Regions from separate parts of the Rossellomorea yichunensis genome, predicted to be linked through region 2. Evidence: riboswitches for the same ligand, from Rfam matches in the RefSeq annotation. Region 2 holds a riboswitch; each other region holds the start of a gene.
The links. Region 2 has a riboswitch for S-adenosylmethionine ahead of mmuP (S-methylmethionine permease). Riboswitches for the same ligand answer to the same signal wherever they lie in the genome.
Positions count from the first base shown of each region.

Region 1: another riboswitch for S-adenosylmethionine. It lies ahead of RSX31_RS04855 (YezD family protein); the one in region 2 lies ahead of mmuP (S-methylmethionine permease).
Region 3: another riboswitch for S-adenosylmethionine. It lies ahead of RSX31_RS08865 (methionine ABC transporter ATP-binding protein); the one in region 2 lies ahead of mmuP (S-methylmethionine permease).
Region 4: another riboswitch for S-adenosylmethionine. It lies ahead of RSX31_RS21335 (Na+/H+ antiporter NhaC family protein); the one in region 2 lies ahead of mmuP (S-methylmethionine permease).

Region 1 covers NZ_JAVYAD010000002.1:89,094-96,505, reverse strand. Annotated here, with positions in the region: gene RSX31_RS04890 (phosphotransferase family protein) at 1-63, shown strand, start outside; gene RSX31_RS04885 (enoyl-CoA hydratase/isomerase family protein) at 87-863, shown strand; gene RSX31_RS04880 (quinone oxidoreductase family protein) at 875-1,849, shown strand; gene RSX31_RS04875 (acyl-CoA dehydrogenase family protein) at 1,895-3,070, shown strand; gene fabG (3-oxoacyl-ACP reductase FabG) at 3,092-3,850, shown strand; gene RSX31_RS04865 (MaoC family dehydratase N-terminal domain-containing protein) at 3,872-4,321, shown strand; gene RSX31_RS04860 (MaoC/PaaZ C-terminal domain-containing protein) at 4,318-4,719, shown strand; SAM riboswitch class I at 4,884-4,989, shown strand; gene RSX31_RS04855 (YezD family protein) at 5,118-5,231, shown strand; gene RSX31_RS04850 (phosphoadenylyl-sulfate reductase) at 5,331-6,029, shown strand; gene RSX31_RS04845 (inorganic phosphate transporter) at 6,087-7,109, shown strand; gene sat (sulfate adenylyltransferase) at 7,151-7,412, shown strand, end outside.
Region 2 covers NZ_JAVYAD010000007.1:223,785-231,196, forward strand. Annotated here, with positions in the region: gene RSX31_RS19355 (Gfo/Idh/MocA family protein) at 1-146, shown strand, start outside; gene RSX31_RS19360 (amidase family protein) at 202-1,695, opposite strand; gene RSX31_RS19365 (glucoamylase family protein) at 2,014-3,366, shown strand; gene mmuM (homocysteine S-methyltransferase) at 3,438-4,388, opposite strand; gene mmuP (S-methylmethionine permease) at 4,357-5,769, opposite strand; SAM riboswitch class I at 5,863-5,969, opposite strand; gene nei (endonuclease VIII) at 6,107-6,931, shown strand; gene RSX31_RS19385 (ABC transporter permease) at 7,004-7,412, opposite strand, start outside.
Region 3 covers NZ_JAVYAD010000003.1:200,759-208,170, reverse strand. Annotated here, with positions in the region: gene RSX31_RS08880 (M20 family metallopeptidase) at 1-68, opposite strand, end outside; gene RSX31_RS08875 (MetQ/NlpA family ABC transporter substrate-binding protein) at 81-917, opposite strand; gene RSX31_RS08870 (methionine ABC transporter permease) at 929-1,591, opposite strand; gene RSX31_RS08865 (methionine ABC transporter ATP-binding protein) at 1,581-2,606, opposite strand; SAM riboswitch class I at 2,726-2,830, opposite strand; gene RSX31_RS08860 (helix-turn-helix domain-containing protein) at 3,580-4,812, shown strand; gene RSX31_RS08855 (hypothetical protein) at 5,226-5,534, opposite strand; gene RSX31_RS08850 (DUF2812 domain-containing protein) at 5,557-6,114, opposite strand; gene RSX31_RS08845 (PadR family transcriptional regulator) at 6,127-6,435, opposite strand; gene RSX31_RS08840 (DUF2599 domain-containing protein) at 6,772-7,410, opposite strand.
Region 4 covers NZ_JAVYAD010000010.1:25,761-33,172, forward strand. Annotated here, with positions in the region: gene RSX31_RS21330 ((S)-benzoin forming benzil reductase) at 1-366, shown strand, start outside; gene RSX31_RS21335 (Na+/H+ antiporter NhaC family protein) at 960-2,276, opposite strand; SAM riboswitch class I at 2,363-2,467, opposite strand; gene RSX31_RS21340 (MFS transporter) at 2,900-4,072, shown strand; gene RSX31_RS21345 (DUF2187 family protein) at 4,364-4,636, shown strand; gene RSX31_RS21350 (YpbS family protein) at 4,757-5,014, opposite strand; gene cls (cardiolipin synthase) at 5,101-6,549, opposite strand; gene RSX31_RS21360 (alanine/glycine:cation symporter family protein) at 6,667-7,412, opposite strand, start outside.

The sequences.
Region 1 (7,412 bases), on a different contig from region 2:
GATCGGTTTGCGAAATCGTTGATCACCCTGGGGAATCAAGCTGCATTAGGTCGCCAGGAATAAAGACAAGGAGATGAACAAAAACGATGAAATCCTCTTTATTACTAGAAACCACTGACCGGGTACTGACATTGACATTAAACAGACCGGATAGCTTGAATTCCTTTGATGAGAACATGCTTACGGGAATCGTTGAAGCACTAAAGCAGGCTGATCATAATCAGGAAATCAGAGCCATTGTGATTCGCGGTGCCGGGAGGGCATTTTCTGCAGGCGGCGACGTGAAAACGATGGGGAGCGCGACATCAACAGAAGTCTATGAACATATCGGGATATTAAATACATGCATTAAAGCGATAAAAGAAATAGAAAAACCGGTCATCGCCTCGGTACACGGTTTTGCAGCTGGTGCCGGATTTAATCTTGCCCTGGCCTGCGATTTGATTATCGCTTCAGAAGATAGTCAATTTGCTTTAAGCTTCTCTAAAGTAGGTCTTATTTCCGATGGAGGAGGGTCGTATTTTCTTCCACGCATCATCGGTCCTCATTTAGCGAAAGAATTCTTCTTTTCAGGAGAACCTGTGACTGCAGGAAGACTATTTGACTTAGGTGTGCTAAACCGTATTGTCCCATCTGAAAACCTTGATGAGGAAACAACTGATTGGGCTGTAGAGTTAGCCTCGGGGCCAAGTAAAGCATATGGAATGATGAAGAAAATGATTGATCGTTCATTCACCTTATCATTGGATGAGATACTCGAACAAGAACGTATCACACAAACATTGTTGATTTCAACTGAAGATCATGCTGAGGGAGTTTCAGCATTTAAAGATAAAAGAAGGCCAACTTTTACGGGGAAATAGGAGGAATCAGGATGAAAGCCATTCAGTTCAGAGAGTTTGGAAGCCCTAATGTATTAGAAAATGTGGATATAGATGTTCCTGCACCACGAGGGAGAGAAGTCCTCATTGAAGTTCAAGCATCAGCAGTCAATTATGCTGATACAGCAAGACGGGAAGGGCAATATGTGGTAAAAACTCAACTACCATATATCCCGGGTTCTGAAGTGGCGGGAATCGTCACGGAAGTGGGAGAAGATGTGACGAGAGTAAGAAAGGGAGACCGTGTTGTAGCCATGATGGATTCCGGAGGTTATGCAGAATTTGCCCTTACAGATGAGCGTTCGGTGATCCCGCTCCCATATGGATTGGATTTCAAAGAAGCGGCCGCCATACCTGTTCAAGGATTAAGTGCCTATCATATATTAAAAACCTTGGGTAGGTTGCAGCAGGGAGAAACCGTCCTCATTCATGCAGCGGCTGGTGGCGTTGGGTTGCTTGCCGTCCAACTGGCAAAACGTTTTGGAGCAGGTAAGATCATCGCTACGGCAAGTACAGAAGAAAAATTACGTCTTGCTGGGGACATGGGGGCAGACGTATTAGTCAATTACACTTTAGATGGCTGGGAAGCAGATGTCTTAGAAGCAACAAATGGAAAGGGTGTAAATCTGGCATTGGAGATGGCTGGCGGTGATATTTTCTATAAAACGTTAAAATGTCTCGATTATTTCGGAAGAATGGTCATATACGGAGTAGCAAGCGGGGAGCAGAGCAGATTTTATCCTTCTTCTTTGATGGCAAAGAATCAGTCTGTTATTGGGTTCTTCCTGCCTCCTCTTATGAGAGATGCTGAACTAACGCAGAAAACCCTTCATGAAATCTTTCATTATGTCGCGTCCGGGGAATTGAAAGTAACAGTTGGTCATGTATTTCCTTTAAAGGATGCAGCTAAGGTCCATACACTCATGCAAGCAAGAAAAACGGTAGGAAAGGTAATCCTGCAGCCATAATACTAGCTGGTTAGTATACGATCCATCTTATAGGGGGGAATCTGGATGAACTTAAGGTTAACAAATGAACAAAGGATGATCCAAAAAACGATTCGTAAATTTGTTGAGAGAGAACTAATACCATTAGAAAATGAAGTGCTAAGAAATGAACGGGAAGGAAAACCAAGTCTTTCCCCGGAGAAAAGAAATGAGCTGCAGTTAAAAGCAAAGGAAGCGGGGTTCTGGGGGATCAATACACCAGAAGAGTACGGCGGAGCGGATCTCGGGCAAATGATGATGGCCATTGTTTATATGGAAATCTCCAAAACTTTTGTGCCTTTCAGTTTCGGTGGTTATGCAGATAACATCCTATACTATGCTAACGAAGAACAGAAAAAAACCTATTTGCTTCCCACGATAAACGGAGAGAAAAAGTCCTGCTTCGCCATGACGGAACCGGGAGCCGGGTCCGATACCCAAAACATCCGGATGACCGCAGTGAAGGATGGAAATGAGTGGGTGTTAAATGGTGAAAAAACTTTTATTACGGGCGGAAATGAAGCAGACTTTGTCATGGTCATGGCGGTGACTGATAAGGAAAAGCATCGTAGAACGGGTCGGAACGGAGTAACCTGTTTTATTGCTGATCGAAGCATGGGTTGGACATCTGAATACATTCATACCATGGGGGAATGGGGACCTGCCAGTCTGTTTTTTGATGATGTGCGTGTGCCTGAAGAAAATATTCTGGGTGAAATCGATGGTGGCTACAATCTTGGCCTGGAATGGATCGGGTTCGCACGCTGGATTGTGGGTGCACAAGCGGTAGGTGCAGCAGAACGTCTACTGCAAATGGCGATTGATTATTCCAAGGAAAGAGAGACATTTGGAAAGCCAATAGCGGATCGACAGGCGATTCAATGGCAGATCGCTGATTCTGCCGTGGAAATCGAAGCTGCCAGATGGCTTGTGCTAAATGCTGCATTCACACTGGATCAAGGAGAAGATAATCGCCATGTTGCATCGATTGCCAAGCTGTACGGATCCAACATGGGCAATCGGGTAGTGGATCGGGTCCTTCAAATTCACGGAGGGATGGGCTACACAAGAGAGCTTCCCATCGAACGCTGGTACCGTGAAGCAAGATTGTGGCGGATTTATGATGGTACTGATGAAATTCAAAAACTGATCATCTCACGGAATCTATTAAAAGGGCATGTGAAAGTGGGCCAATTTGTTTAAAGGGATAGGGAGGTAATGTGAATGGGTGAAAGATTCAGAGGGAAAGTAGCTTTAGTAACAGGCGGGAGCAGGGGGATCGGTAAAGAGATTGCCAAGCTTTTTGCTCTAGAAGGGGCAAGAGTTGCCATCCTTGACGTGAATGAAAAAGCACTTTTGGAAGTCAGTGAGGAATTGAGCGAATATGAACTATATACAAAGGTTGCGAATGTAGTAGAATCCCAGGAGGTAGAAGAGGCCATAAACGAAGTATTTGAAACTTTCGGCTCCGTTGATATTGTCGTCAATAATGCAGGAGTCATCAGAGATAACCTGCTGTTTAAAATGACTGATACAGATTGGCAAACGGTCATGGATGTGCATTTGAAAGGATCATTTAACGTAGCGAAAGCAGCGCAAGGATATATGGTGAAGAACGGGTATGGCCGAATTATCAATATCTCTTCTACCTCTGCACTCGGTAACCGGGGACAGGCAAATTACGCTACGGCTAAAGCAGGTCTTCAAGGTTTAACGAAAACTCTAGCAATAGAGCTTGGTCCTCTGGGTATTACGACCAATGCTGTCGCCCCAGGATTTATCGAAACGGAAATGACTAGAGAAACGGCAAAACGGATCGGAATAACCTTTGAACAACTGGTGGAAGCGAGTCTTCAAGGCATTCCGGTAGGAAGAAGCGGACAACCGGAAGATATAGCGAATGCAGTGGCGTTTTTTGCAGATGAAAGATCGTCATTCGTTAATGGACAAATCCTCTACGTAGCTGGAGGGCCTAAAGCCTAATGGGAGAAAGAGGTGAAGGATATGTTTCAATCTTATATCGGTAAACGCTCAACTTCCATAGAAAATTGTGTGGAAAAAGGAGCGGTTCATAAGTTTGCCGAAGCCATCGGTGATCCACATCCCATATATGTGGATGAAGAAGCAGGAAAAAGGTCCAGATACAGGGGGAATATTGCTCCCCCTACTTTTCCACGAGTGTTCGACTATGGAACGATTGAAAGTTTTCATTTACCTAACGTCGGATTAATTCATGGGGAACAATCTTTTCATTATGAAAGACCACTAAAGGTCGGGGAATGTATTCAGTGTTATACAGAGATAAAAGATTACTATGAGCGGAAAGGGTCGGGTGGAACACTTGGCTTTCTTGTAATAGAAGATATCGGAGAAGACTCAGGAGGGAGTAGGATTTTCACCTCCGAAGCGATCGTCATTATCACTGAAGCGGTCAGAGAGAGGTTGGGAAAATGACTAAACTATCATCCTTTAATATAGGTGAAACGCTTCCCATTGTTGAATTAGCTCCAGTCTCGAGAATCGACTTAATCAAATACGCAGGCGCATCTGGGGATTATAATCCCATTCATACGATTGATGATGAGGCACATAAATTGGGTCTTCCAGGTGTCATTGCCCATGGCATGTGGTCAATGGGTAATGTCTCCAAGCTTTTTAGTGATCATTATAAAGAAGGATTTATCAAAGAGTATACCGTCCGCTTTAAAGGGATGGTTTTTTTGGACGATGTCATTACATTGATTGCAGAAGTATCAGAAAAACAGGATGATCATTTGCATTTTAAAGTTTTTGCCGTCAATCAGGACCAGAAGAAAGTGATTGACGGTAAATTGATATTTCAATTATTTTGATCATTCTTGTAAAAATAGTGTCCTATAGCTTTCATAAAGCGAATAGAAATAAAGAGAATGAAGGATTTCCAAGAAAAATAAGTCAAAATACTTAAATCCGATAGAAAAACTCGGGTTGACTTCCCGGCAGAATGTGATATTATTTAGAATATTAAAATTAATAACTCTTATCCAGAGTGGTGGAGGGATCTGGCCCCGCGAAGCCCAGCAACCTACGTTATGTAAGGTGCTAATTCCAGCAAAATGTGAAGTCATTTTGGAAGATAAGGTATTCTTACCTGAACAACTTTCCAAAATGGAAGGTTGTTTTTTTCATTCATGATTTTTCTGGATAAGATGAAAATTGGGGGAATCATGTGACTAAAGAAAATAATCAAGAAGCACAGTATGATGTAGTAGTGGATAAGATCACTTCGATGTTGAAGACGATGAGTTTCGGGTCAATTACCATTGTGGTTCAGGACGGTAAAGTCATTCAATTGGAGAAAAACGAGAAAGTGCGAATTAAATAAGCTGACTAGACAAACTAGAGGCGCATAACACAGATAAAGGAAATCCCTATATCTTGTTATCGCCTCTTTTTGTTTGGATGAGCGGGAAAGGGGTGTATCATGTTAACCTATCAAACTTGGAAAAAACCATCAGTCCAATTTGAAATTGATCCGGTCTATAAAGGAGCGGTAAACGTACTTGAGTGGACGTATGATCATTATGGTGAAAGAGTCGTATATGCATGCAGTTTTGGAATAGAAGGGATCGTATTAATCGACCTCCTAACCAAAGTACAGCCTGAAGCAACCATAGTATTTCTTGATACAGGTGTTCATTTCAAAGAAACCTACGAAACGATTGAAAAGGTGAAGGAAAAGTATCCGGGTATTACCATTCATATGAAAAAGCCTGAATTGACGATCCAAGAGCAAGCAGAAACATATGGTGATAAGTTGTGGGAGCGAAATCCGAACCAATGCTGTCAAATTCGAAAGCTCGACCCTTTAAAAGAAACCTTATCCAAAGGAAATGCCTGGATTTCAGGATTAAGAAGGGAGCAATCACCGACAAGAAGTCAGGTTGAATTCATCAATAAAGATGATAAGTTTCAATCGGTTAAGATTTGCCCTTTGATTCACTGGACCTGGAAAGAGATTTGGAGGTATGTCCATAAACATAACCTATCCTATAATCCACTTCATGATCAGGGGTATCCAAGTATCGGATGCTTTCATTGCACAACGAAAGCCATAGACATCAATGATCTCCGCTCCGGAAGATGGAAAGGAAAAGGGAAAACCGAATGCGGTCTTCATTAAAAGAGGTGACATTCTTTGTTTGAAGTATTCGCCCTGATCATAAGTTTGTTTTTCGCTATGAACATTGGTGCCAGTGGAGCGGCAGCATCGATGGGTGTTGCGTATGGTGCAGGAGCCATAAAGAACATCAGGGTTGCATTATGGATCTGCTCAGCCGGTGTCCTGAGCGGGGCGGTATTAGGTGGAGGAGAAGTAGTTAAAACCATAAGTTCAGGGATTATCCCTCAACATGTACTCTCCATCAAAATCGTGGTCATCATATTGTTATCCGCCACCATCTCCTTGTTTCTGGCAAATGTGATCGGGATCCCGCTGTCTACAAGTGAAGTAACGGTCGGAGCGGTTGTAGGAGTCGGAGTCGCATATCAAGTTCTTTATGTGAAGTCACTCTTAACGATCATGTCATTCTGGGTGATTGTCCCGGTCATTGCCTTCGGAGTTACGTGGGTATTCGGTATAGGTTTAGTAAAGCTTGAAAAGCGCGGTTTCCATTTTGAGAAAAAGTGGCTTGCATACCTTTTGATCATCGCTGGGTTCTTTGAAGCCTTTTCGGCAGGGATGAATAATGTAGCCAACGCCGTCGGTCCATTAGTGGGTGCGGGCTTAATGTCTCCCTCGCGGGGGATTTGGCTGGGAGGTTTATTCGTTGCCCTCGGAGCTGTCTTACTGGGGAAAAAAGTAGTGGAAACAAACGGGAAAAAAATTACACAATATTCAAAAGCCGAAGGAATTGTCATTTCCTCTACAGGAGCGATCCTTGTGATGGTGAGCTCACTGTATGGATTACCGATCCCGCTGACTCAGGTTACTTCGTCCTCTATCATTGGCCTCGGGATGGCGAAGAACGGCAAACATATGCTGCAAAAGAAAATTGTCAAAAAAATCGTCAAAATATGGGTGGTATCCCCTTTGATTTCACTCAGTATTTCATATTTTTTAGTAAAGCTCGTGATCGATAGCGATATGTATTCGATCGTGGTTCCAATAAGCGTCATTATCGCAACTGTGGGAGCATTATCCCTTATGCGGGTGATCAATGAAGAAAGGCGATCCGTTCACGAAGACGGAGGCGGAATTTAATCTTAATTCCGATTAAAACTATATGTTAAGGAGGATAAATGATGAGTTTACAGCCCCACGGAGGAACACTTGTTCAATCATATTTACCAGAAGAATCTTATGAGGATATTCTCCATGAAATCCCTTTAGACGAAACCGCGTTAAGTGATTTGGAACTCATTGGAATAGGTGCTTACAGCCCTATAAATGGATTCTTGACCGAAGTAGATTATCACCAGGTGGTGGAAACATTACGATTGCGAAACGGCAATGTATGGAGTATCCCGATTACCCTGCCCATAGCAAAAGAAAAAGCAGGAGTCG
Region 2 (7,412 bases):
AGCCTACTTTATATAAGCGTGGGTTTTATGATTTAGTGGATCATTTCATAGACTGTGTGGAAAACGGTAAAACCCCTGACCCATCGATTGAGGATTCACTGGTTACCCATGAGATTTGTGAGAGGATTGTCGGGATGATTGAATAGTAGGACAGACAGAGGGAGAAGGGGACATGGAATGCCCCTGTCCCCCTCCCCCTTTTTAAAACAAAGGGTTTTTCTCTATTTTCAACCAATGCTCAGACTTCTCAATCTCTCCAGCCAATTGCAACAGTAAATCCTCTCTGCCTTTTGCTGCCATCACCTGGACTCCGACCGGCAGCCCTCCAGAGGTTTGATGTATCGGGAGTGACATGGCCGGCTGTCCTGTTAAATTGGCCAACTGTGTAAAAGGGGTACGCATCAGATTCTTCTGCGCTATCTGATCAACGATCCCAATCTTTTTCAATAGTCTCCTGAGTCCCAATTTCCCTATTGAACTAATCAAGAATTTCTCTGAGGAGGTCGGTTCCAGTTCTCCTATCTTGGCTGGGGGAAAAGCCGTTGTAGGAGTAAGGTAGAAATCATACGTTTCATGAAATGTTTCCATTTGATAAGCTGCTTTATCCCACTCCCTAATACTCAGAATGAATTCTTCAGCAGGGGTGGCCTTTCCAATCAAACCCAGGAGCCAGGTGGAGGGTTCCACATCAGTGTAAGTAGCTTTTCGTCCCAGCACTTCTTCTAACGAAGTTAACAATGCAGCTGTTTCACCAAAATACATGGTTAAAAAACTTCTTGCCATCTTATGTCCATCCACCGGCACCTCTCTTTCTTCCACATAGTGACCCATGGAATCTAGTAATTTAGCAGCCTTCACAACAGCCTTTTCGCACTCAGGATGAACTTCAGTACCTATGGGAGAATCTTTGGAATAGGCAATCCTTAATTTCTTGCCTATCGGAGTTTGCGATGCTTCCATGTAGCTCCCTTCAAATGGCGGGGCATAGAAAGCCGCAGACTTTTCATATGTTGTTAATTCATCCAGCATGGCAGCGCTATCCCTGACCGACCGGGTTAAAACATGCTCAACAGAGGCACCTTGCCATGTTCTTCCGTAGGTTGGACCAACAGGTGTTCTTCCCCTGGTTGGTTTCAAACCAAATAACCCGCAATAAGCAGCCGGGATTCTGATAGATCCCCCACCATCGTTGGCACCCGCGATCGGAACAATGCCGGATGCTACCGCAGCGGCTGAACCGCCACTTGAACCTCCAGGCGTATAATCCAAATTCCACGGATTTCTTGTCGCACCGTGATGTGAAGGCTCTGTAACAGCCACTAAAGCAAATTCAGGCACATTCGTTTGCCCCAGAATGACCACACCTGTTTCACGCAATCTCCTGGTGTACTCTGCATCTGTCTTCGCTCGATAGGTTCGAAGTGATCTTGAACCTGCTGTCATAGGCTCCCCTTCTATTTCCTGAGTGATATTTTTCAATAGCATCGGTACACCGGCGAATGTTCCAGTAAGCTCTTTGTCTGCAACCTCCCTCGCCTGTTCATACATTTTGTGAATCACTGCGTTCAACTTCGGATTGTGGGCTTCTGTTATTTTAATGGCTTCTTCAACCAATTCTTTAGGATGAACTTCTTTTTTCTTCACTAACTCTGCGAGCCCTAAACCGTCGTAGTTTTTATAATGAAACCCCTGCATCCTGCTCACCCCTAATGACTATGTTTCTATGACTTTCTACATAATGGGAAAATATCCTTTTTTTAATAGAAATCAATAACACTGTTGACAAAAAAAAAGAAGGTAGTCACCCAATGCAGTAGCACATTAGATTTGGTGGCAGCGTCTGTATTTAGAGTTTACCTGCCGACGGATACTGGTATAAAAGACTCAAAAAAGAAGTCACATACGGACGTGTTATTTTCAGATAATTGTTACTATTGAGTGATATACGTCTATTGATCACTCTTGTATACTTTTAATCGAAACGTTTCACCAAAATGAAAGGAAGTGTCAAATGTGAAGAAATATTTTTCATTGCTTTTAGCTTTATTGCTTATCGTCAGCGCCACACTCCCTGCTTCGGCTTCTGCAAATCACACAACCAAAGGAAAAGAGATTGCTTTATCCAAACAATTGAAAGCGATTTCAAAGAATACCTATCGATACTTCGAGGATTTTACAGATGAAAAAACGGGACTCACTTATGATGCCGTCCGTATGGATAACGGGGAGATCAATGCCCAGAAATTCACCTCTCCTACGAACATTGCGATGTATATGATGAGTACGATTTCAGCTGAGGAAGTCGGCCTGATCTCACGTGAAGAAGCCGTGACAAACATCGGAAAGACGTTGAGTTCATTAAAAGACATGGAAAAATGGAACGGGTTATTTTACAACTGGTACTATACAGAAGATGCAACGCTTATGACGGATTGGGGTCAATTCATCTCAACTGTAGATAATGGATGGCTGTCTGCTGGTCTCATTGTAGTTGGACAAGCGTATCCGGAACTCTATGAAGAAACTCACGCATTAGTAGAGGACATGGATTATTCCACTCTTTACACCCCGGAAGTAGGACAAATGCGTGGCGGATATGATGTAGCAACCGAGAGCTATACTTCTCACCATTACGGTGCCTTTTATACGGAACCACGTGTGGCAAGCTACATCGCGATCGGGAAAGAGGACGTACCTGAAGAGCACTGGTGGAGAATGTTCCGCACCATGCCAGAAAGCTGGGATTGGCAGGCTCAAATTCCTGAAGGATATACAGAAACATATGACGGCGTAGATGTCTTCGAAGGACATTACAGCTACAAGGGCACTAAATATGTACCAAGCTGGGGAGGAAGCATGTTTGAAGCATTGATGCCACAGCTTGTACTGAAGGAAAAAGAACTCGGGAAGAACGCACTCGGCTTGAACAATAAGCGTCATGTAGACATCCAGATTCAATATGCTAAAGAGCAAGGGTATGCAGCCTGGGGCATGTCACCAGCAGCCACACCGGATAATTATTCAGAATTTGCCGCTACACCTCTGGGTATGGACGGCTATAAGTCAGATGGCACTGTCACTCCACATGCCACATTCCTGGCACTTGAATACGCACCGATGGAAGCATTCAAAAACATCCATGCGTTGAAACGTTTCGATATGTATGGTAAATATGGCTTCCTTGCTTCAGTCAATGTGGAAACGGGAGAAGTGACACAAGCCTACCTCGCTTTAGATCAAGGTATGACAATGGTCTCAATCGTCAACTATTTAAAGGATGGAGTCATCAGAGATTACTTCCACCAAGATCAGATCGGGGAATCACCTGAGGACTTGCTGATTAAAGAGACGTTTTCTATTAAATAATAGTAGCGATAATAATACAAAAGCCCAAGTGGATGTATTACTTGGGCTTTTTGTATTTTAAGTGTTACTGCCTACCTCCACCTCTTCGCCAACGCCTCAATATGACCCGGATCCGTCCGGCAGCAACCACCCATGATACGGGCACCTGCCTCGTACCAAATTACTGATTCCTCATCAAACGCGCAACACCCTTTCTTTCCATGCCACGTTTTGGTCCCGGCATTGTAAGTCTCACCTGAGTTCGGGTACGCGATGATTGGTTTGTCAGTGTTTCTGCTTAATACGCTTATCGCCTTCTCGGCCGCAGGTATCGGTGCACAATTCACACCAATTGCAGCGATTTGTTCATCGTCATTGAACACACGCGCGCACTCTTCAATCCCCGTTCCATCACTTATCGTCTCTCCATCCTTTAATGAAAAAGACAGCCAGGCGCAGGTATCGTGAAATTCTTTCAGAAGTGAAGCTAGTACCTTTGCTTCCTGCAAGGACGGGATGGTCTCAAACGCCAACAAATCAGCTCCCGCCTCCACTAATGCCTGGATTCTCGGAAAATGGAAATCTGCTAACTGTTGATCACTTACTCCATAGTTCCCCACGTATTCAGAGCCGTCGGCAAGGTATGCCCCGTAAGGTCCTACAGAACCTGCAACGATTGGCTTCGGCCGATTCGAATTTCCCTTCTCTTCCTTCCAGAAGTCATCCCGGGCTTCTTTGGCAAGAGTAACCGTTTTCTTGATTAATTCCAGAGCTTCAGGTTTCTCTATTCCTCGCTTTCGAAAACCATCCACCGTTGCCTGGTAGCTGGCTGTAATCGCACAATCGGCTCCTGCACGGAAATAATCAGCATGAACCTTCTCAATCGCTTCCGGTTTTTCGAGGAGTATACGGGCAGACCAAAGGGGATCGTTTAAATCAAAGCCATGGGATTCCAGCTCTGTGGCTAATGCTCCATCTAAAATCAGTTGGGAATCTATTTGTAAAATAGCATCAATGGGATTTAGCTTCAGTTGATTCGACATAACCTCTTCCTCTTTTCTTTACGTATTGTGTTAGATAATAGCTTCCATAGCAAAGGGCGATAAATGGGATTCCGCAATAAAGGGCTATCCTCTGAGTGGGATCAAAGGCAATGCCGATACAAGAAGCTAGACAAAGCAGAAATGACGCAATGGGAACGAGTGGGTAGAGCGGCGTCCGATAAGTCAAGTCTTTCACATCGTTTCCCTCCCTTATGTACTGTCTTCGAAATAGAAATTGGGCAGCACTAATGCTCATCCACACGATTACTACCGCAAGGCCAGAGACCGACACCATTACGATGTAGACCGTCCCCGGTGCAATGATGCTTGAAAGCAATGCCAGCCCCCCTCCCAGCATGCTGCAAACTATCGCATTGAGAGGGACTCCCCGATCAGTCAATTTGGCAAAAACCGGTGAGATCATTTGCTTATCTGAGAGCGACCATAGCATTCTGGAGGAAGCATACAGACCGGAGTTTGCCGCTGATAAAATGGCCGTTATGATCACAAAATTCATGATATCGGCGGCATACGGGATTCCAATCCGACCAAGCACCGCTACGAAAGGACTTTCCAATACACCGGCTGACTGGCTCGGTAATAAAGCGGATAATACGATAATCGTCCCTACATAAAAGATGATCAATCTCACAAGCGTGGTGCGGATGGCTTTAGGAATCGATTTGGATGGATTCTCTGTTTCTCCCGCCGCAACCCCGATCAATTCTGTTCCTGAAAAGGCAAAATTGACGGCAAGCATGGTCATCAAGATGGCAAATGCCCCATTCGGAAACAACCCTGAACTTGTGATATTCGAGAAAAACGGAGCGGGCTCTGAATGACTGAGAGAGATGAACCCGACGATCGCCCCTGCCCCGATCACAATAAACGCAACGATTGCAATCACTTTTACTATAGAAAACCAAAATTCAGATTCAGCAAAAAACCGCACCGACAACGTATTAAGCACAAAAATCAACGCAGCAAAGACCGCGCTCCAGATCCATACACTAATCGAAGGAAACCAACGCTGCATCATCAAGCCAGCCGCCGTAAACTCCGACCCCAATGCCACTGTCCATGTCAGCCAATATAACCAGCCCACCGTGTACCCGGTCCCAGGTCCAATGAACTTTGCAGCATAACTATGAAAGGATCCTGTTTCCGGCATATGGACAGAAAGTTCACCTAAACAAAGCATCACAAGATACACCACCAGCGCCCCAACCAAATAAGAAAGGATCGTCCCGAATGGTCCTGCCTGATGAATCGTATACCCCGAACTCAAGAAAAGCCCGGTTCCGATCACCCCCCCAAGAGACAGCATCACTAAATGACGTGTCTTCATCGCTCTTTTAAAACTCTGTCCTGCGTTTTCCATCAAAAACACCCTTCCTTCTAAATATATTGTGGAATGGGTAGACAAACAAAAAACGCACCCTGAACGAGTGCGTCACCGACAAATAAAAGATTGCTCCTATCTATCAGGGTTTGAATCACCCGCTGGAATTAGCACAGTATCTTCACAGACCTGTTGCTGAGGCTTCAAAGGGCCAGTCCCTCCACCTCTCTGGATAAGAAATATGTAGATTTTTTAAAACTCTATCAATATATTGGAATAATGTCAAGACCATGAAATAGATGAGTAGCCCAGCCTATCCGAATGTTACTTTAGGAAGAAAAAAGGGAACAACTATACTAAAAAAGGAGAAACTGCCATGCCAGAAGGTCCGGAAATCAGAAGAGCTGCAGATGAAGTAGAGCGTGCTCTAAAAAATAAAACCGTGGAAGATATTTATTTTGCCTTCCTTCATTTAGAAGACTACGGGGATCTGCTAATGGGGTCGATCGTGACAAGGGTCGATACGAAGGGAAAAGCCATGCTCATCCGCTTTGACAATGGGTACACCATCTACTCCCACAATCAGCTTTACGGGAAATGGTATATCAGAAACACATATAACTACCCGAAAACAAACCGCCAGCTCCGATTGGCCATACATAATGAGAATAAATCGGCACTTCTCTATAGTGCATCTGATATAGAGGTTCTTCGTGACGAAGAAGTGCCCGGGCACCCATTCGTCTCAAAAGTAGGACCTGATCTTTTAAGCGAAGAGGTATCAGTAGATGAGCTGATGGAACGGATGAAGGACAAACGATTCCGAAACCGCAAATGGTCGATTCTATTGCTGGATCAAGGTTTCGTAGCCGGAATCGGAAATTATTTGCGATCTGAAATCATGTTTTTCGCTGGCATACATCCTTCTCTCAGGCCAGTCGACTGCACAGAGAAGCAATTGAAGAAAGCTGCACATAGCATCAAGGATTTAGTGAGACAATCGTATGAGACTGGTGGGATCACCAATGATCTCGACCTAGCACAGAAAATGAAAGGCCAAGGAGTGAAGCGTTCACGTTATCGTCACTGGGTCTTTAACCGGGAAGGTGGATCTTGCTTCAATTGTGGAAGTGAAATCGAGAAGACGGTGGCGGCTTCAAGAAGGCTGTACTATTGTCCGGTTTGTCAGGGAATCGAATGATAACGATAAAAGGGTACGTGGCATTCTTAATGCCTGGTACCCTTTTATCGGTTTAACGTCAAACTACAGTTTCTATTCCGAACTCCGGTTAATCGCTTCGTTCATAGAAATCCCTTTCAACTTCCGATGATTCAGCCATAGGGATACATGATATGATGCGATGATGATGATAAAACTGATGAGGACACTCATCCAATCCAACTTTACGGGAATCGTCACATTCATCTCTGAGGTGATTGAATTCATAAAGGCTGAAATTGATAGGAGCGTTACGGGTATTCCTATTACAAATCCAAGGATGATAAACCAAATATTGTAGCCGATCATCATGTTCATGATTGATTTCTCCCGATAACCGATGACTTTCATGAGTGAAATTTTAAATGAATTTTCCTCAATTAATAATGAAATCAGTATATAGATGATGATGACAGCAATGATGGCAGCAACAAAGGCAATCGCTGCTACCCCATAGTTCAAC
Region 3 (7,412 bases), on a different contig from region 2:
ACAGCCAGTTGGTCCACTGCCGAGACGATGTTGTTTTTACGATCGGCAATCGCTGCTGGTTGACTCATCTCTTTTCCCTCCTAATGCAATTCACTGACCGGCACGAATGTCGGGATCAGGGAATCTTTGTATGTTTTCTTGATATGTTCCGCTACGTCATCTTCCTGATAGAGCTCCACAATCTTTTTATAGGTTTTATTGTCTTTCTCTTTTTCCTGCGCCGCGATGATATTGATGAATGGCTTGGATTCCGCACCTTCGATATAGATGCTGTCGTCAACCGGTACGAACCCAGCTTCAACAGCCACACCATTATTGATGATCGATGCTGCAACATCCGGCAGTACCCTCGGTGTCTGGGCAGCGACGACCGGTGTGAATTCAAGGTTTTTCGGGTTTTCTTTTATGGCTTCGAGACCCTGTGACTGATCAAATCCTTCTTTCAGTTCGATCAAGCCTGCTTCCTCCAGTAGGAGAAGGGCACGGCCAAGGTTCGTCGCCTCTTGAGGAACGGCTACTTTACTGCCTTTCGGTAAGTCTTCTACCGATTTATATGTTTCCGAATAGATTCCCATCGGCGCGATGATCGTCGAGCCGATCGGTACAAGGTCCAGATTATGTTCTTCAACGAAAGAATCAAAATACGAAATCGTCTGGAAGGCGTTCAGGTCGATATCCCCATCGGCCAGCGCCTGGTTCGGTCTCACGTAATCGGCAAACTCCACAATCTCGATTTCAATCCCTTCCTTCGCAGCTTTCTCCTTCATATACTCCCAAATCGGCACCCCAGATCCATTCACTCCGACTTTAACGACTTCTTTTTCACCTGAACCGGATGCGCTGTCTCCCGAGCAGCCGCTCAATATAAGGGTGATTAATAGAATGGCGATACTCGCCAGGCTGATTGATTTTTTCATATTCCTCTCTCCTAACGTCTCCTGATGATTTTTGATAAGGTATTCCCTGCTGTCTGCAGTCCCTGCACCATCACGATTAAAATGATGACGGTGACGATCATGACGGATGTTTCAAATCTCTGATATCCGTAAGCGATGGCCAGATCCCCGAGGCCACCGCCTCCGACTGCCCCGGCCATGGCCGATGCACCGACAAGGCCGATGGTCGCGATCGTGATATTCAGGACCAATGTACTCAATGCTTCCGGAATGAGTATCCCGAAGATGATCTGCCACGGCCCGGCCCCCATGGACTCCGCCGCTTCAATGACACCCGGTTCCACTTCAAGGAGCGAGCTCTCTATCAGTCTTGCAATATACGGTGCCGCAAATACGACAAGCGGCACGACGGCTGCCGCCGTTCCGATCGATGTGCCCACTACCAATCTTGTAAAGGGGATGATGGCCACCATCAAGATGATGAACGGGACCGAACGGAACACGTTAATGATGCTGCTCAATACGGAAAAGACGACTTTATTTTCAAGTAAGTGCCCCTTCCGCGTGACCACGACTATGATGCCGAGGGGAAGCCCAATCAACGTTGCAAACAGGAGGGAGAATGACACCATCGCCACGGTATCCCATGTCGCTTCTATAATTTTCGGCCAAAATAATTCCCAGTTAACTTGCACGCTTCTCCACCTCGCTTACGAATAATCGGTTCTTCCAATAATCCAGGATCTCTTCCGTTTCTTTCTTGCTGCCAATGATCTGTACGATGAGATTCCCGAACGGCTTACCCTGGAGTTCCGTGATCTGGCCGAATAACACATTGATGTGGGCATCGAATTTCTTTGCCGTTTCGGAAAGGATCGGCGTGCCCGTCGAATCCCCTTTGAAAATGAGGCGGCAGATGCGCCCTTCTTTGCTGTCATTCAATTTGTCGAGAACCGATGCCGGCAGCTGATCATTCATGACACTCTTCACAAAATTTTTCGTCGTCCGGGTCTGCGGGTTGGAGAAGATATCGAAGACGCTTCCTTCTTCAACGATTTCTCCATTTTCCATGACAGCGACCTTATCACAGATTTCCCGGATGACCCCCATTTCGTGGGTGATCATCACAATCGTAATGCCATACTCCGCGTTGACTCTCTTTAATAAGTTCAGAATCGAATCCGTCGTCTGGGGATCAAGTGCGGATGTTGCTTCATCGCAGAGCAGAATCGAAGGCGATGTCGCCAGGGCTCTTGCTATCCCCACCCTTTGCTTCTGCCCTCCTGACAGTTGATCAGGATAATGCTTCGCTTTATCTTCAAGTCCGACAAACACGAGCAGCTCCTTTACTCTCTCGCTGATCTTTTCTTTTGGCCATTTTGCAAGTTTCAGAGGATAGGCGATATTCCCTGCCACCGTCCGGGATTGAAACAGATTGAAATGCTGAAAAATCATCCCGATGCGGTGCCGCTCTTTCCTCAGATCGATTGCCGACTGATCTTTCAGGCTGCGCCCCTCTATGAAAATATCACCCGATGATGGTTTCTCTAAAAAATTGAGACAGCGGACAAGCGTGCTTTTTCCCGCTCCGCTGAATCCGATCACTCCATAAATCTCTCCCCTCTTCACTTCGAAGGAAACATTCTTCAAAGCGGTGAATGGTCCATCCTTCGCCTCGAATACTTTCGTAACATTCTGAACTCTGATCATACAGGACTTGCTCCTTTCGCTATGTATTCTTCTTGAAGCCTGTGTTTGAAGGACATGGCTGAAAATAAAAAGTGCCCCCCTTCATAAGAAGAGAGGCACAAATATGTATATGTCCACTCTTCTCATCTTTCAAGTCATATGACTTGATGGAATTGGCACGGTATTCATAAGAACCCGTTGCCGAGGTATCGCAGGGCCAGTCCCTCCACCTCTCTGGATAAGAAGATATTGCTTTATTAAGTTAAAGTTATGATACGTTTAAGCATTAGGGTCATGGTAAAGGATTTCAATTGGTTTGTCAATCCTGTTTTTGAATTAATTGTATTACGGAGGACTAATCAAATGGGGCATTTTAACCAGTTTTCAACTAGTTGTTGAACTTTTTTACCTTTTTACTGGGAAGTATATTGATGATTGACACAAAAGACCATGTAAACGTTGTCCGGCTCTCCATTAATGTCCCTTTTTATTGAAGATGGATATAACTTTATTCATTCAGTTTTATGAGGGCATAGTATGTATCGTGTAAGAACTCATTATTTTCATCATTAAGTAACTAACTTTCACCGTCTTTTTCGAAGTGGAGTCCACCCATGGTTTGTTTCCAGACCTTTATATTCCACTCATATTCCTCCTTTTCACACGAATAACATAGGCTAAAACAACCATATAATAAATTTCACCCTACTCGTCGCAAGATATTAATGTTGAAAAAATTAAAGGTTTTCCCCTAAATAATCTTCATTTTTCTTATTTTAGTTTCAGGCATAATACCATTCTATTCTATTGATTCTACATAGCCTAAACGTTCATTAGCTGCAGGAAAATGTAAGAAAAAATACTTGTTTTAAAGCACTTAAAAAGTTTTTGACGCTTCTCTCAACCAGTCTTGTAAATTACATTTTCACACAAAATGTTACAAATTCTGATAATATGTAGGTAAAAGGAGGTGTGAAATATACAAGAGTTTACTTTGGGAAGTCGAATTAAATTCGAGAGAAAAAAGCAAGAGATCCCTCAATCCGCTCTGGCCTATGGGGTATGTTCAATATCTTATCTTAGTAAAATTGAAAACGATAAGATAAATCCGAATCCTGAAATCGTTTCTCTTATTTGCGATAAGCTAAATATACAGAACATCCAATCAGATGATCCTAGAAAGCTAATTCCAAGATTTAGAGATGATATCGAGAGGTTATATACTGCAATAAAATATTCTGGAGAAGAAGAAGTCGTATCCTTATTCAACAGGATTGAGAAAGATTATGAATCACTTACTCTCCCTTCATTCTATCTTGTGAAGAAACTATTTTCATTAAGAATCGACTTGCTAAGGGGTCTAGTTGAAAGGTCTGAACAAACCTATTCAGAAATCCTGAATTTAACTGAATATCTCGACCCATTTTCATTTGATTTTTATCATAGGTTCTGTGGATTATATAACTACATGCTCGGAGACCTAAAACTTTCTCTCCATCACTACAAAGAAGCAGAACTATCATTGGAGAGACAGGACATCGAAGAGGTATATTACCAGATGGGCCTGGTATATACTAAACTTGAAAATATATCTTTATCGACCTATTACACAACCATGGCTCTCTCTCGATATGAGAATATATTAAATTACAGATTATGTAAAAATTGCAATCTTCTCCTGGCAGTAAACTATCGCAAAATGGGGGAAAACGATAAAGCTTTAGCTATGTACCAGGCCATCTTAAATGGATTAGACAATAATTCAGATGAAAAATTAAAAGCCAAAGTATTTCACAATATGGGTCTCATACATAACCAAATGGAGAAGTATATAGAAGCGGTAAAATATTATAAGAAATCTATTTCTTATAAAGGGGAGAGCGGGGACCCAAGTAATACCTTGTACCTTTTAGCTAAAACCCATTTACATCTGGAAGAATACAGAGAGGCTCAGGAAATCGCTTTAGAAGGACGTAGATATTCTTCTAATAAAGAAAACACCGAATATCTTATCAAATTTCAAGTTCTTCAATTTTTCATAGAAAAAACTGAGAAGTCCGCCGCTTTTGAGGAATACATGCAATCAACCGCTTTACCACACTTTAAAGCAAAAAAAGATCGGGCAACCGTAGTTGAGTTCACTCAATTATTAGCTGATTATTACGAGAACAACCACAAGTACAAAAGTGCTTACCTATTACTTAAAAACCTATCAAAGGAGAAATGAAAATGAAACTCAAATTAAAGTCTTTATTTATTACTACACTCTTATTACTAGTCGGCACTACTGTTGCAACATCCACATTTGCTGACGATGAACTACCAGATCCTCGAGTGGGCGATATTAATACAATGACGGTCAACACATCTTCTTCAAAGTAATCTATCGTCATAAATGTTCTGTTATGTATTAAGCAACCTCCCCTAAGCCATATTAATGAGGAGGTTGCTTTTGTTCAATTCAGCCTTTATATGGAATCAAATAATTAAACCCCTTTGATTATTAGTGGTAAGAAGTTCGTTCGAGAGCGAAAAAAAGCCTATTTGCAGTTGATTTTTCGATGCCCAATAAACATTGTTTTGAGCTGTAAGCCCTAATACAATTAAAGTGCTTATTCCTGTTCCCCTGAGTTACTATCATTATCTTTTTTTGTTATATACAATTGCAGTAATTACATTAAGTCCTATAGTTCCTATAGCTAGTAGGGATGAAAGACGGACCACACCTTTAGAAGTGTCCATAAGCGCTGACCAATCCTCTATTCTGACTAAGTAATCATTGTATAAAATTTGAAAAATCAGGGCTACTACACAGGCACTAATACTTACTATAGAAAATATAACCCAAGTATTGTTATTTTCTTTATTGCGCTTTGCCAGACTTGCAATAGGCAATATCCATGCAATCAAACCTAACAAAAGACTACCGATATTTAAGAAACCATACATTGTCATGTCTCCTTTCTAAATTTTAATTTTCTTCAATTATTTTCTTAAGTTTGATAAAGCCCGATAAATACTTCGTTGAGTAAAGAGTTAGCATTAATCCTCCAAGCGATACCAGCGATACAATGAAAATGATTCCTAATGGGAAAAATCTATAATGAAACATATTTAATGCTAATACACACGAAACTAAAACGGAAATGACCGATAGCGGTATAAGTTGAACTAACTTACGTTTGATAATCTTTCTGCACATAGCGATTTTCGTTTCTCGATCACTGAATATTTTCTCTTCGCTACACTGTAGAGCAGGTGTTGAAAAATAAAAGCTACCGTCTTTTTCAGTGATGAAGTCCCATCCAAAATCAGCAAATAATTGTACATATTCACTTTTACGCTGTTCTTTAGGATTAAAGTCAATCTGATAGGTAACAGCTTCTTTATTGCATTCTTCAAAAAAGTATCTCTTACCTTTTATATCAGTCAATCTCCATCCTGCATCGTGTTGGGATGATAAATATTCTTGCTCCTCCTCAAAATCTGAAATATAGAAATTCTTTCTGATTGATTTCTTCTTAAGCATAATAATATCCCCCTATGCTCTAGTGTTTTTGTATAATCTCTCAATACGCATGATTTCTATGTCTAAGATTTCACGTCCTAAATCAGTGATTTTATAAAACTTTCGCTTGCTCTCTGTTTTCACAAAAACAATTAGTCCATCTTTTTCCATTTTGGACAAACTAGTATAAACCGTCCCTGCACCTAAAGCTATTTCACCATCTGTAAGATCTTTCACATATTTCATGATACTATAACCATGCATTTCATTTTGCAAAGCAAACAGAATATAAAAGCTAGTTTCTGTCATTGGCATATAAAATCTACGTATTCTTTTGTCCAATTAAACACCACCTTTTTATATCGTAGTATGATATAAAAATTATATCGTACTACGATATAATTGTCAAAACCTCATTTGCGACGAAAGCTTGCTGCAAGCACTCCCACCCCAAGGTAGTAACGGACACGTTTTTTTGCTATTACTGAAGCAGGGGAACAGCAAAAAAGTACCCACCCTAAGTTGATGTGGTGCTAATAGATTGAGTGGTCGGTATTACCAAAAAAGTGCTCCTATAAATAGGAACACTTTTCTTATAGCTTTGTATAAGCCATCTACCGGGCTACCTTTCTTAAGTGAAAAAGTTGTTTTTACCAAAAACGTATTTATTACATTTAATTACTCTGGATTGCAACGTGATGTAAACATTTTCGTTCCAGAAACAATCGGTCTACCCACCTCTAAATCCCAGCTTCCTGCTACTGCACCAAAAACATCATAATCCCAGTGGCATTTATATTGGTTCCATAGGCTTCCGTTGTCGTTGCGGATACCATAATAATTTCTTCCTAATTCATCCCAAGCAGCCTCCATTGTTGGTCCCCAAAGTCTGACGGACCACTTTGGTTCCATTGAATATGTCCAATAATCACCACGTTTATGATACCATACGTCATTAAAGTATTCGTCAAGATTTCCGCTAAGACTTGCGATTTGCACCATAGAGTTATCGCTAAGACTTGCATTTTTCACCATAGTGTTATCGCTTAAAAGACGCTTAACTACATCATTTTGCTCCTCTTCTGGAAAGGTTTCTAAATAAGCTTCCAGTCTCTCTCCAATTTCATCAATCCATTCACGGTTATCTTCTTCGTATTGAGTTCTTTCCTCAGAAGGTACAGCGTCAATTGTTGCGATTGCGTCCTTTAAGTACTCAAATTCATTCGTTTCAGTTGCTGCGGAAGCGGGAGTGAAATTGCCCAACACCATCAGTGTAGTTAATGCGATGAAAACCATTTTTTTAAATTTGTTTTTCATTA
Region 4 (7,412 bases), on a different contig from region 2:
GACTCGAAGATGATCATGATCAATATCAGCTCAGGAGCAGGAAGTCGTCCTGTTCACGGATGGAGTACGTACTGCGCAACCAAAGCAGGTGTGAACATGTTGACGGAAACCGTGAGCTTAGAGCTTTCTAAAAAGCATAGCCGGCATCAAGTGATTGCTTTCAGCCCAGGGGTCATGGATACGGACATGCAAGGAGAGATCCGTTCCTCTTCTAAAGAAGCCTTTGCCGATGTCGAATCCTTTCAGCGCTACAAAGAGGAAGGAATGCTTCGTGAAACAGATACGGTCGCAAATGCTCTGATTAAACTTGTAACAGAAAGCGAAATCGAAAGTGGTAAGCTGTATCATGTAAATGATTTGTTATAAAAAGAAAGCAGATTCCTGGCAACGGAATCTGCTTTTTTCTTATCAAAATAGTTTGTTGCTATTATAGAGGAGGAGAAAGTAATAGTTGATTTCCGCTACAGGATGCTCGCTTTCCGCGGGGCTGGCGGTGAGCCTCCTCGGCTTCGCCTCCGTGGTCTCACCTGTCCAGCTATTCCCGCAGGAGTCGAACATCCTGCAGCGAGAATCAACTTTCTAAGCATGTATCCTTAATGGAAAACAATAAAAATAAGTTTAGCAAACAGTCTCATTTAAGGTATTCTTTTAAGGAAGAAGAATTATTTTTTCTAGTTACATTGTTTTCTTGTACACCTTGAAGCTCTGTCATAAAAATTCTGATAAAGATGGTGAGGGGAACTGCGCAGACTCCTGCGGAAGTACGGTCGTGCCGAGACCCCGTTCCGTAAGCTGAGGAGGCTCGGCCGAACGCTAGCTGCAAGCGGAGCAGTTCCCATCACCATCTGGCACACGCTAATTGACAGAGCCTTGCAGAGCTTATGTTAAAAAGCAACAATTTTTGAGAAAAGAGCGTATCAAAAAAAGAGACAAACCCCAAAGGATTTGTCTCTCTAAAATTAAGATCGAACCGGGTTAGCTTCCGGTGCTGATTTACGTGTGAATTTCGGCAGTGCAAATCGAATGGCAATCAGACCGCAAACAGCAATCAGGACAGGGTAGAAGGCATATGGGAGGATGCTGACCGGTGAAATGCCTGCGACTTCAGCCACTAACAGTGCCTGTGCTCCGTATGGGATCAACCCTTGAATCGAACAAGAGAAAATATCCAGGATACTGGCTGATTTACGGGCATCCACTCCATAGTTTTCACTAATCGATTTGGCAAGTGGACCGGCAATAATGATCGAAATCGTGTTGTTTGCTGTGCAAAGGTTAGTGGAACTCACTAATCCTGCAGTAGCAAGCTGTGCTCCCTGAGGAGACTTGATTCTGCGTGTGGCATGATAAAGTAATGCCTGGATCCCGCCGTTATGACGAATGAGTTCGACAACTCCGCCAATCAGTATGGAAAGGATCACAATCTCTGCCATTCCTGTCATTCCATCGGCCACACTGCCGAAATAACTGGATGGAGTAAAGCTTCCATCTATGAATCCAATGATTCCAGCTAAAACAATTCCGCCTAATAAAACGACAAACACATTTAACCCTGCAAGAGCACCGATGATAACTCCAAGATAAGGCAGGATTTTAATCCAATTAAAGCTTTCCGCTCCGACAGTTGATTGATTCCCCATAGTAAGAACCAGGAGAATCACCATTGTCACGATTGCAGCAGGTAATACAATGAAGAAGTTCACTTTAAATTTATCTTTCATTTCCGTTTTCTGAGTACGAACAGCTGCAATGGTCGTATCTGAAATGAATGATAAGTTATCTCCGAACATCGCTCCTCCAATAACTGTCGCCATCGCAAGGGGCATAGAAATATCTGTACCTGAACTAATCCCGACACCGATTGGCGCAAGTGCTGCGATCGTTCCCATGGACGTACCCATTGATAATGATATGAAAGCAGCGATAATAAATAATCCAACGATGATCAAGTTACCAGGGAGCACGGATAGAGCGAAGTTTACGGTTGAATCAACGGCCCCCATCTTTTCAGCCACTCCGGAAAATGCTCCTGCTAACAGAAAGATAAAGACCATGATCATGATATCAGGGTGACCGGCTCCTTTAGCGAAACGCTCTATCTTAGCCGTTAAAGTCTCTTTTCGGTTCATCAACAAACCTACTACGGATGCAATGATAATCGATACTAATACAGGAAAGGCATAAAAGTCTCCGGAAATGATGCCTGCTCCAAGGAACAGTGAAACAAATATGATCAAAGGCAGTAACGCCAATAAATTTCCTCTTTCTTGATTCATTCCTAACACTCCTTTGGCGTCCAATTTACTAACATACAAAAAACCTCTTCCAAAATAAGAAGAGGTTTCAAAAGAACGAAACACTCCTCTTATCTTTCAAGCATTTCGCTTGCTGGATGTGGCACAGCACTCAATATGAGTCCGCTGCCGAGACATCGCAGGGCCAGTCCCTCCGTCTCTCTGGATAAGAAGAATATCGTATTTAGTTGATTTAAAATATACTTCCATACTTTAAAGGGTTTACTCGAAAAAGTCAAACGGGAATTTTTTCTGAAACAAAAGCGGAGGCGGCTCGTTCAGTCCCGACAAGCATAAGACAAGAACGTCGGAAAGGCGCCTTATGCCTTTTTGGCGTTCTTGGCTTATGACCTCGAGGGACTAGCCGCCGTAGCTGGATGAAACAAAAGCGGAGGCGGCTCATTCAGTCCCGACAAGCATAAGACAAGAACGTCGGAAAGGCGCCTTATGCCTTTTTGTCGTTATTGACTTATGACCTCGAGGGACTAGCCGCCGTAGCTCGACGAAAAGCATGACTTTATCCATAATAAGGTATAAACTCATAGACAATTGAACGTTCAAGGTCTACTATAAGGAAGACAAAAAACATCTTGGGGGATACGGTAGTGGAAAGAACAGTACGAAATCAAATTTTTACCTTACAAGGATTTTATTTATTAACGTTCTTCGGTGTTGGTAGTTTATATCCCTTACTCAGTGTGTATTTGAGCGAAAGTGTGGGATTAAATGGTTATCAGATTGGAACGATCATGTCTGTAGGTCCCATCATGATGATTTTCTTCCAGCCTATTTGGGGAATGGTGAGTGACACGACCAATCGTCCCACCGTGGTTCTTGGTTTAACCTCTTTAGTAGCGGGGATCTTTGCACTCGGTTACTTGTTTATGGACTTTTACTATGGCCTGCTTATCGTGGCCATTCTAGTGGCCATTTTCCAAAGTGCAATCATTCCCGTTTCTGATAGTATCAGCTTGAAGTATACAAGTAAAGTCAGGTATAACTACGGAAATATCCGCCTGTTCGGCTCTTTGGGCTTCGGTATTGCAGTCTTTATGATGGGAAGACTTTCAGAAGGATTTATCGGGCCAACCATCATTTTTTACTCTTTCTTTATCTGTTTAGTACTATCCGGATTCCTTTCCTTCCGGTTTCCGAAAGAGAGGGCGGCAGCCAAGCTTGATTTAAAGGCAGGGATGAAGGAATTATTCACGATGAAAAAGTTCCTTATCTTTTTAGCAGTCACATTCTTAGTGTTCGGTCCGAATTTAGCAAACAATGTGTATTTCGGATTATTTGTTGAAGATTCAGGTGGAACGTATGCGGGGATTGGTCTTGCGTTCCTGATTGCAGTGTTATCGGAAGTTCCCTTTATGAGGATCGCCGGTGGCTGGATTGATAAGTTTGGTTTGTTAACCGTCGCTGCTTTGGCAGGTGCTGCTTCCATGCTCCGCTGGCTCTTTTACTTTACAGAACCAAGTTTATGGCTTGTCTATTCATCGGCTGTCATGCAGGGTCTTGCCATTGGGTTATTCATTCCAGCCGGCTTGCGCTACATTAAAGAAATCACGCCTTCCCACATTACAGCAACGGCCGTTACGGTATATTCAGCAATCGGAAACGGACTGGGGAATTGGTTCAGTACCTTTGTTGGCGGCTTTATCTATGAAACGTACTCCATTTACACGGTGTACTTATTCTTCGCAGTTCTATCCCTGTTGGGGATTTTCCTTTGCTTCGTCCTCATGAAGGAAGAAAAGAAAAATGCACTCGCTTATTAATACATCAAGGCGCCTGAAGAGAACATTTCTCTTCAGGCGTTTTTTGTTAAAAAATATTAAAAGGGAGGATTTTCCTTTGGTGGTAGCCAATAGGTATAATAAGGGAAGAACGTAAGTAAACAAAAAAGTAATCTGAAAAGGTTTTGATAAACATGAATTGTGGTAGAAGAAGGATAAGTATTCATTGAAAATTATATAAATACCAGTTAGAATAATATTATTAGAAAATTCTTTCAATTTTATAAACTAGATTAGAAACATATTACATTTTATTAAAAAGGGGATATTAAAATGGAAAATACATTCGTGTACTCAAAAGACAATGCAAACCTTGGAGATACCGTTCAGTTTAAAAGGAAGAAACATGTAATCAATGGTGTAGTTACTACCCTTAGAGAAAATACGGTCATTGTCAAAATGGACAGGGATGTTGCGAAGAAGCTGGATTTACCGGACGATCAGACCGTCGTGTCACATAAAAACTATGCCGTCATAGAACGTGCAGAAATTGGTACACAACCTGTATTTGTATACGATGGGTGGAATAGCGCATTAAAAGCTTAAGTTCAAACATACAAAGTAAAAGACCCTGACACTCTTACACCATTAACATGGATTAGATGTGTCGGGGTCTTTTATGTAATGTCCGTTAACTGCAGACTAAGAGAAGCAACTCTGATTAAATTAGTTTAATTTAGCTGCATACTCCTTCACCATTTCAATTGTGACAAGCTTTCTCTGTGGAACGACACCTTGACGGGCAAGGATATTGATTTCGTTCGTCACATGATTAATGGCATCCGTTGTAAACGGTTGATCTTTCAAACAAAGCTGAACGGCTTCATCGATTGCTCTTTCTCTACGCTCATCCAATAGCATAAATTGTTGTACCAGTTGATTTTGTTTACTTGAATGCTTCGTGATGTCTTTGTGTACACTCATGATTTCATCCCTCTCTATCAATTACGCATTATATCATCTATTATGCCTTCTTCCAGGCGCTCATGGCAACGTCTTAAATATCCCTTCTATAAGATAGGGGACAGGAGCCTTGAAATTGATTCTTTTACTTTGATTTTCATAGGTCTTTTATTATACTCTTCCTTGGTTACTTCTCTACTCTTCTCAATATCTTTCCTGAATACAGCACTCAGATTTTCAGAGATGGTTTGATCATATAAAAAGGCATTTACCTCGAAGTTGAGGCGAAAGCTTCTTACATCAATATTTGCGGTTCCAACTGAGGAAATGGTTTCATCCACTACAATGGTTTTGGCATGAATAAAGCCGTTATCATATATATAAATTTTCACTCCTGCCTTCAGTAACTCACCAATGTAAGAATAGGTCGCCCAATACACAAATAAATGGTCAGGTTTGTTCGGAATCATAATCCGGACATCGACTCCTGTTAGAGAAGCAATTCTCAACGAATCCAGTAGGCTGACGTCCGGTATGAAATAAGGAGTTTGAATATAGATGGATCGTTTGGCAGACGAAATCATTTTAATATAACCGTTTTTAATTTGCTCCCATTCAGAGTCGGGGCCACATGTCACGATCTGTACTCCTGCATGCCCAGTAAAGGAAGGCTGTGGGAAATATCGTAAATCGTAAGCGATCTTCTTTGAGCGGCTGGCTTGATTCCAATCCAGAATAAACCGGGTTTGCATGGCAAGTGATGAGCTCCCTACAATCCGCAGGTGGGTATCACGCCAATAACCGAATTTAGGATTCAAGCCCAAGTACTCATCTCCAATATTAAATCCACCTACATAACCGACCTTCCCGTCAATAATCACCAGCTTTCGGTGATTTCGATAGTTGAGGCGGAGGTTGATAAAGGGAATTTTCGAAGGGAAAAACACGGCCACTTCCCCGCCGGCTGCAAGAAGTTCTTTAAAGAAGCTTCTTCTTGTCCGCCGGGAGCCCATTTCATCATACAGAACCCTGACCTTTACGCCTTGCTGTGCTTTCTCAGTAAGCTTCCCCAGGATCCGCTTGCCTAAGTGATCTTTCTTAAAGATATAGTATTGGATATGAATATGATCCTGTGCTGCATCCAAATCTTCCAATAAGGACTCGAATTTATCCTCCCCATGGGTGAACAATTGCACTTCGTTATCCTGGGTTAAAAGAGCTTCATTATTCATGAGGTGCATATAAATAAGGTCCTGATAGCGGGAGGACGTTTCATTTTTAAAAGGGAATCGGTGTTCTTTCAGGGAGAGTATCTGCTTTTGAATCAAATCTTCGATGCCGATTTTCTTCATATCTTCCCAGTCGAATAATCGCTTTCTGCTAAGGTTCTGACCGAAGATTAAATAAAGAATAAAGCCGAGAAGGGGAATGAAGAACAGAACCATAAGCCATGCCCAGGTCGCACCGGCATCTTTTCGCTCAAGGAAAATGATGACGCCGGCGAGGACCAGGTTAAGAACAAATAAAACCCCTAAAAGAGTAGATAGGATACTCATAGTATGTAAGGCTCCTTTAACTAGCTTTCTATAAGTAGTATACCTGAGAATGGAATAGAAAAAAATGACAAAGAAAAACAGAGCAGACTGTCAGCCTGCTCTGTTCGGTAGGATTCTTTATTCATTCACAGCTTTTTTACTCATCTCGCGCCCGCGTGTTGGCCAGCTTTCGACACCCTTTAAACCGGGAATATCATCTGCATAGAAGATCGGGTCCAACCCTTGTCGACGCTGACTCATATAGTTGTCCAATGCTTTAAAAGCAATTGGTGCTAAAATACCGATGGCAACTAAGTTGGTAAGAGCCATTAATGCCATAGAGAAGTCTGCTAAGCTCCAAACTATATCAAGACTTGCAACAGAACCGAAGATCACCATTCCTAAAGCAATGAAGCGATAAATCAGAAGTCCAGTCTTGCTATTATTAATGAATGGAAGATTGGCTTCTCCATAATAATAGCTTCCAATGATTGAGCTAAAGGCAAAAGTGAAAATGGCAATCGCTAAGAAAATACCGGCCCATGAGTTAAAGTGCTCAGACATGGCTGCTTGAGATAGTTCGATCCCCGTCAGCCCGGAACCGTACGCATCTGAAGTTAAGATGATAAACGCAGTTGCAGAACAAACGAGCAGCGTATCAAAGAATACACCAAGTGCCTGAATGAATCCTTGTTTGACCGGGTGAGAAACAGATGCTGTAGCGGCGGCATTCGGCGCACTACCCATACCGGCTTCATTGGAGAATAGTCCACGTTTTACACCGTTCATAATTGCGGCACCAATTCCGCCACCAACCACTTGTTCAAATCCAAAGGCACTTTTGAAAATCAGTGCAATGACTCCCGGCATTTCCGTAATATTCG